One region of the Isoptericola jiangsuensis genome, then DNA from elsewhere that is predicted to be linked to it. Evidence: riboswitches for the same ligand, from Rfam matches in the RefSeq annotation. Region 1 holds a riboswitch; each other region holds the start of a gene.
What was found. Region 1 has a riboswitch for thiamine pyrophosphate ahead of ATJ88_RS16735 (thiamine ABC transporter substrate-binding protein). Riboswitches for the same ligand answer to the same signal wherever they lie in the genome.

Region 1 (2,251 bases):
GCGCCCGCCCCCGGGCGGGGCAACCGCCCCGCCCGGGGGCTCCGGCTCAGACGGACCTCCATCGGACGACCCTGCGACTCAGCCGATGACCGCGGTCGTCCACTGCTGGATCCACTCGTCACGGTGCGCCGCGACGTCCGCCGGGGCGACGTCGAACGGCTCGTCCGCCTGCGGGGCGAACTGCGCCCACTCGGCCGGGAGCTCCACCGTCGCGTCCGCCGGGTACATGTACATGTTCGCCGGGACGTCCGCCTGGACGTCGGCGGACGCGAGGAAGTCCACCAGGGCCTTCGCGCCCTCCGGGTTGTCCGTCCCCGCGAGGACGCCCGCGAACTCGACCTGGCGGAAGCACGTGCCCAGCAGGGCGGCCGTCGTCGTCGCGTCCCCGTCCTCGGTCACCGTGAACGCCGGCGACGTCGCGTACGACAGCACGACCGGACGCTGCCCGCCCTCGCCCGCACCCGAGAAGTCGACGTAGTAGGCGTCCGACCAGCCTTCGGTCACCTTCAGGCCGTTGGCCCCCAGGTCCGTCCAGTACTGCTCGAAGCCGTCCTCCCCGAACGCCGCGACGGTCGCCAGGAGCATCGCGAAGCCGGGCGACGACGTCGCCGGGTTCGCCACGACCGTCAGGTCGCGGTAGGCCGGGTCGAGCAGGTCCTCGAACGTCGACGGCGGTTCCACGCCCTCCGCGTCGAACCACGCGGTGTCCACGTTGAGGCACACGTCGCCCTGGTCGATCGGCGTCAGCCCCTCCAGCCCCTCGCCGACCAGCGCCGTCACCGACGGGTCGAGGTCGGCCGGCGTGTACGGCTCGAACACGCCCGCCTCGACCGCACGGGACGCGAACGTGTTGTCGACGCCGAACACGACGTCGCCGAGCGGCGAGTCCGCGGTCAGCACGAGCTGGTTGACGAGCGTGCCCGCATCGCCGGCCGCCACCTGCTCGACCTCCAGGCCCGTCTCCTGCTCGAACGACTCCAGCAGGCCGTCGCTGAGCGCGAACGAGTCGTGCGTGACCAGCGTGACCGTGCCGGAGAGCGGCGCGTCCCCCGTCGGGCTCGACGACGTCGTCCCGGCCGGGGCGTCGTCCCCCGAGCAGGCGGCGAGCAGCGGCAGCAGCCCCACGGCGGCGGCGGCCGTGACGGCGCGGCGGTGACGGATGTTCATGTGTCCTCCTCAGACGTGCGGGAGGGGGTCCGTCGCCCGCCGGTCCGACGGACGACGGGTTCGAGAAGCCCGACTTCCTCCACCGGTGCTAACCGGATCAGGTTCGAGGGTCTGCGGTGGTCCGCACTCTCAGCGCCGCACGGCGCTCCCCTGTCGTTCCCTGAGAGCCTACCGCCCGCGCACGCTACGGTGGACCGGTCCGGCGGGACCGCCGCCGGACGACGTCGACCGAAGGAGAACCGTGGACCTCGATCACAACGAACCGTCCCTCGCGCTCAAGGTCGGGACGGTCGCGGCGACGTTCGCCGCCGGCTGGGTCGCGCAGAAGCTGATCAAGTTCGTGTGGGAGAAGGCCACGGGCAACGACGCGCCCATCGACCTCGACGCGGACGACATCCCCGTCGTCCAGGCGATCACGTTCGCCGCCGTCACCGGTGGCGTCGCCGTCCTCGCGCGCCGCCTCGCCCGCCAGGGCGTCGCCAAGGCCGTCGACCGTCGGGCGCAGAAGGTCTCGGTCGTCTGACCGCCGACGGGCCGGGGCCCGATGGTCAGGCGTCGTGCAGGCGACGCCGGGCCAGCTGGGCCTCGTGCCCCCGGGGTCGGTCGACCGCGTGCACCGTCGCCAGGGCGCTCTCGAGGCGCTCGGCCGGGTCCCCGGACGAGTGCTGCAGCGCCACCACCACCTGGGACGCCGCGACCTGCAACGGAACCCCGGCGCGTGCCGCGGCCTCGCCGAGCAGGTCGGCGGCGTCGGCCTCCGCCAGCCCGCGCGTCACCATGATCGCGCCCTTGACCTGCTCGACCGCCGCGGCCGAGACCAGGGCGCGGCCCACGGCCCGCTGCGCCTCCCGGTCGAGTGCCTCCCGTGTCACCGGGCTGACGTCCAGCACGTAGCCCACGACCTGCACGATCGTGCCGTCGTCCTCGTGCCTTCCCTGCCCGGTGACGACGACGGACCGGGACCTGCCGTGCGGGTCCACGATGCGGTGCGCGCTCGCGAAGGGGCGCCCGGCGTGCAGTGCGACCGCGGCGGTGCGGGACAGGCGGGACCTGTCGTCCGGGTGGGTGCGGGCGAGGATCACGT
Region 2 (2,251 bases), 1.7 Mb from region 1:
AAGCCGGCGGTCGACGCGTGGCTCACCCCCGTGCTGACGGCCACCGGCCTGCCCGCCTGGCTCGCCGACGTGCTCGCCTTCGCCCTCGCGCTGCTGGCGGTCACGTTCCTGCACCTCGTGGTCGGCGAGATGGCGCCCAAGTCGTGGGCCATCGCCCACCCGGAACGCGCCGCCGTGCTCGTCGCCCCCGTGGCGCGCTGGTACGTGTGGCCGTTCCGCCCGGTGCTCGCCTTCGCCAACGCCGTCGCGAACCGGCTCGTCCGACGCGTCGGGGTGGAGCCGGTCGAGAGCGCCGCGGTCGGCGGTCACGACGCCGCGACGATCCGGCACCTCGTCGAGCACTCGGCACGGGTCGGCGTGCTGGACGCCAGCGTGCGCTCGCCGCTGGCCGGGGCGATCGACCTCACCACCCGCACCGTCGGGTCGTTCCTGCGGCCCGGGAGCCGCCCGACCGCGGTCGCGCGGACGGCGACGGTCGCCGACGTGCAGGCGGCCGCGCGCGCGAGCGGGCACCTGCGGATCCTGGTGCAGTCCGGCGACCCCGGCCGGCCCGACGTCGTGCACGTGCGCGACACGCTCCTGGAGCCGCCGGCGCGCGCCGCGGCCGACCTCGCCCGGCCCGTCCACGTCGTCACGTCGCACGACCCGGTCCACGAGGCGCTCGCGGGCATGCGTCGCGTGAGCGAACAGCTGGCCGTCGTGGTCGACGACGGGGTGGTCGTCGGCGTGGTCACCCTCCACGACGTCCTCGGCCGGGTGGTCCCGCGACCCGCGTGACGCGGGCGCCGAGCGGTGCGGTGGCGACGGGGGCGGACGACCGGCGGGTCGCCCGCCCCCGTCGCGCTACGGTGGCGCCACGACACGGGGTGCGCCCACGGCGCTGAGATCACACCCGTCGAACCTGAGGCAGCTCGCACTGACGGAGGGATGTCGCCCATGACCCACCTGCCCCTGCCCGCCCCGCCCGTGCCGCGCGTCCTGGCGGTGGCCGGGTCCGACCCGTCCGGCGGCGCCGGGATCCAGGCCGACCTGAAGTCGATCGCCGCCGCCGGCGGGTACGGCATGGCCGCGGTCACCGCGCTGACCGCGCAGAGCACCCGCGGGGTGACCGGCGTGCACGTGCCACCGCCCGACTTCCTCGCCCTGCAGCTGTCCACCCTGACGGCGGACGTGACGCTCGACGCCGTGAAGATCGGCATGCTGGCCACCGCGGACGTCGCCGGCGTGGTGGCGACGTGGCTGGCCGACCAGCACGGCGCCCGGCCGCCCGTGGTGCTCGACCCGGTCATGGTGGCGACGTCCGGGGACCGGCTCCTCGACGACGCGGCCGAGGGGGCCGTGCGGGACCTCCTGCGCCACGCCGACGTCGTCACGCCGAACCTTCCGGAGCTCGCGGCGCTGCTCGACGAGCCGGTCGCGGGGGACTGGGACGCCGCGCTCGACCAGGCGGCCACGCTCGCCGCCCGGCACGACGTCCTCGTGGTGGCCAAGGGCGGTCACCTGGGCGGCCCGCACGCGCCCGACGCGCTCGTGGACGCCGACGGCCCCCGGACGGAGCTCGTCGCGCCGCGTGTGCGCACGAGGGCCGGGCACGGTACGGGCTGCTCGCTGTCCAGCGGGCTGGTGACCCGGTACGTGTCGACGGGCGACTGGGGAGCGGCGCTCGCGGCCACGAAGGAGTGGCTGACGCTCGCGCTGCGGCACGGCGCGGACCTGCAGGTGGGGACGGGGCGCGGCCCGGTGGACCACTTCGCCCACCTGCGGGGCGTCGCGGTGCCGGCGGGCTGACCCGCGGGCCGCGCGTCAGTCGAACATGTCACCGATGTCGTCGAGGATGCCGCCCAGCACCATGCCGCCGAGCACGGCACCGAACGCGCCGGAGCCGCCGCGCGGGCCGTGGCCGCCCCACTGCTGACCGCCGGCGTGCTGGGCACCCCAGTGCTGACCGGCGTGCGTGCGGGCGATGTCGCGGTGCGCGAGCGTCGCCGCCTCGGCGGCGAGGGCGGCGGCACGTCGGGCGGCGTCCACCGCGCGCTCCGGGTCGGACACGGCGCGGGCCGCGGACAGCTCGCGCTGCGCCTCGGCGAGGCGGGTCCGGGCGTCGGGCCCGACGGGTGCCCGGTAGTCGTCGACGACGGCGCGCGCGGCGGACACCTGGCGCTCGGCGTCGTCGAGGGCCGGGGCGAGCTGGGCGGTGGCCCGGCGGCTGCGGTCCTCCGACTCGAGGCGGACGCGCACGGCGTCGTCGAGG
Region 3 (2,251 bases), 2.7 Mb from region 1:
CTCGAAGCCCGCGGGCGCCTCGTGCACGGCGTCGCCGTGGCTCATCCACGTGGTCTGGTGCTCGGGGGTGCCGGCCAGCAGCACGCCGGCGGAGCACACCTCGACCTCGGTGCCGCCGTACTCGCGGGCACCGGTCTGGGCGACCGTGCCGCCGAGCGCCGCCGCCATCGCCTGGAACCCGTAGCAGATGCCGAGGACGGGCACGCCCGCCTCGAACAGCGCCGGGTCGACGAACGGCGCGCCCGTGGCGTACACCGACGACGGCCCTCCGGACAGGATGATCGCGGCCGGGTCCTTGGCCAGCATCTGCTCCGTCGTGAACGTGTGCGGCACGATCTCGGAGTAGACCTTGGCCTCGCGCACGCGGCGGGCGATGAGCTGGGCGTACTGGGCGCCGAAGTCGACGACGAGAACAGGCCGGGGCGTGATCGGGTCGCTGTCGGGGGTGGTGGCGGGAGACGTCACCGGACCAGGATAGTCGCCCGCGCGCACGCCTCCGGCCGGTCCCGGCGTCGGTTCGGTCATACCCGCGGGCCCGCCGGTCGGGCCGCCCGTGGCGCGACGGCGGCGGTCGGGGCGCCGGGGCGACGTCAGCCGGCGAGGCGGTCGCGCAGCTCGCGCGCCGCCCGCTCGGGATCCGCGGCCCGCGTGATCGCCCGCACCACCACGACGCGCGTCGCCCCGGCGTCGAGCACGGCGTCCAGGCGCTCGGCGTCGATCCCGCCGATCGCGAACCAGGGTGTCGCCGGGTCCGAGGCGGCGACGGCGCGCAGCAGGTCGAGCCCGACGGCGTCCCGGCCCGGCTTGGTCGGGGTGGCCCACAGCGGCCCCACGCAGAAGTAGTCGACGCCCGGGTCGGCGTCCGCGGCGGCGGCCTGCGCGGCCGAGTGCGTGGACCGGCCCAGCACGGGGTCCGGGCCGAGCAGCGTGCGCACGGCGTACGTCGGCAGGTCCCCCTGCCCCATGTGGACCACGGGGGCGCCGGTCAGCCCGGCGACGTCGGCCCGGTCGTTGACCGCCCACAGCGCGCCGTGCTCCGCCGCGACCCGGGCGACGACCTCCTGCAGCTCCAGCTCGCGGGCCACGTCCAACGACTTGTCGCGCAGCTGCACCACGTCCACCCCGCCGGCGAGCACGGCGTGCAGGAAGTCCTCGAGGTCGCCGCGCTCCTCACGGGCGTCCGTGCACAGGTAGAGGCGGGCGGCGGCCAGGCGGGTGCGGGCGTCGACGGCGGTCACGAGCCGCGAGCCTAGCGTCGTCCGCGGCGCGGGCCACCGGCCGCCGCCCCGGCACCGTCGACGTCCGCCCACGTCACCGGGCCCGACGCGGGCCGGTAGGGTGGGCCGAGCACGGGAGCCCTGCGCAGGGCTGAGAGGGCGCGTGGGCGCCGACCGTCGAACCTGATCTGGGTCATGCCAGCGAAGGGAGCACCTCATGCAACGCGACCTCGTCGTGGTCGGGGGCGGGATCATCGGTCTCGCCGCGGCCTGGCGCGCCCTCGAGGCGGGGCTCGCCGTCACGGTCCTCGACCCCGTCCCGGGCGACGGCGCCACCCACGCGGCCGCCGGGATGCTCGCCCCCGCCACCGAGGCGGAGTTCGCCGAGAGCGCCGCGCTGCACCTGCACCTCGCCGGGGCGTCGCACTGGCTGCGGTTCGCCGCCGACCTCGAGGCCTCCACCGGCATCGGCGTCGGGCTGCGGGAGTCCGGCACCCTCACCCTGGCGTACGACGCGGCCGACGCCGCCCTGCTGCGCCGCGTCGTCGACCTGCACGCCCGTCACCAGGTCACCTCGCACGAGCTCACCGTGGCCGAGGCCCGTCGCCACGAGCCCCTGCTCGGGCAGCGCCTCGCCGCCGCCGCATGGGTGCCCGGCGACCACGCCGTCGACCCGCGGGCCACGCACCGGGCGCTGTGCGCCGCCGTCGAGCAGCACCCTGCCGGCGAGCTCGTGCACCGCTCCGCCGTGCACCTCGAGCAGGAGCCCGGCGGACGTGTCGTCGGCGTCGTCGACGACGCCGGGCACCGCCACCGCGCCGGCACCACCCTCGTCGCCGCGGGCTGGGCGTCCGCGCCCCTGCTCGCCGGGGTCCGCGGCGTCAGCCTGCCCGTGCGTCCCGTCAAGGGGCAGACCCTGCGGCTGCAGGCCGACCCCATGCTCGCCCCGACGCACGTCGTGCGGGGTCTCGTGCAGGGCCGCCCCGTGTACGTCGTGGCCCGCACCACCGCGTCCGACGGGCCGTGGACCGGGC

Region 2: another riboswitch for thiamine pyrophosphate. It lies ahead of thiD (bifunctional hydroxymethylpyrimidine kinase/phosphomethylpyrimidine kinase); the one in region 1 lies ahead of ATJ88_RS16735 (thiamine ABC transporter substrate-binding protein).
Region 3: another riboswitch for thiamine pyrophosphate. It lies ahead of thiO (glycine oxidase ThiO); the one in region 1 lies ahead of ATJ88_RS16735 (thiamine ABC transporter substrate-binding protein).

What each region holds. Positions count from the first base shown of each region.
Region 1 covers NZ_PDJJ01000001.1:3,718,747-3,720,997, forward strand. The annotation lists gene ATJ88_RS16730 (ABC transporter permease) at 1-62, opposite strand, end outside; gene ATJ88_RS16735 (thiamine ABC transporter substrate-binding protein) at 79-1,167, opposite strand; TPP riboswitch at 1,225-1,329, opposite strand; gene ATJ88_RS16740 (DUF4235 domain-containing protein) at 1,409-1,690, shown strand; gene ATJ88_RS16745 (PAS domain-containing protein) at 1,716-2,251, opposite strand, start outside.
Region 2 covers NZ_PDJJ01000001.1:2,041,324-2,043,574, forward strand. The annotation lists gene ATJ88_RS09225 (CNNM domain-containing protein) at 1-777, shown strand, start outside; TPP riboswitch at 853-945, shown strand; gene thiD (bifunctional hydroxymethylpyrimidine kinase/phosphomethylpyrimidine kinase) at 937-1,788, shown strand; gene ATJ88_RS09235 (hypothetical protein) at 1,804-2,251, opposite strand, start outside.
Region 3 covers NZ_PDJJ01000001.1:1,021,931-1,024,181, reverse strand. The annotation lists gene guaA (glutamine-hydrolyzing GMP synthase) at 1-465, opposite strand, end outside; gene thiE (thiamine phosphate synthase) at 591-1,238, opposite strand; TPP riboswitch at 1,340-1,444, shown strand; gene thiO (glycine oxidase ThiO) at 1,435-2,251, shown strand, end outside.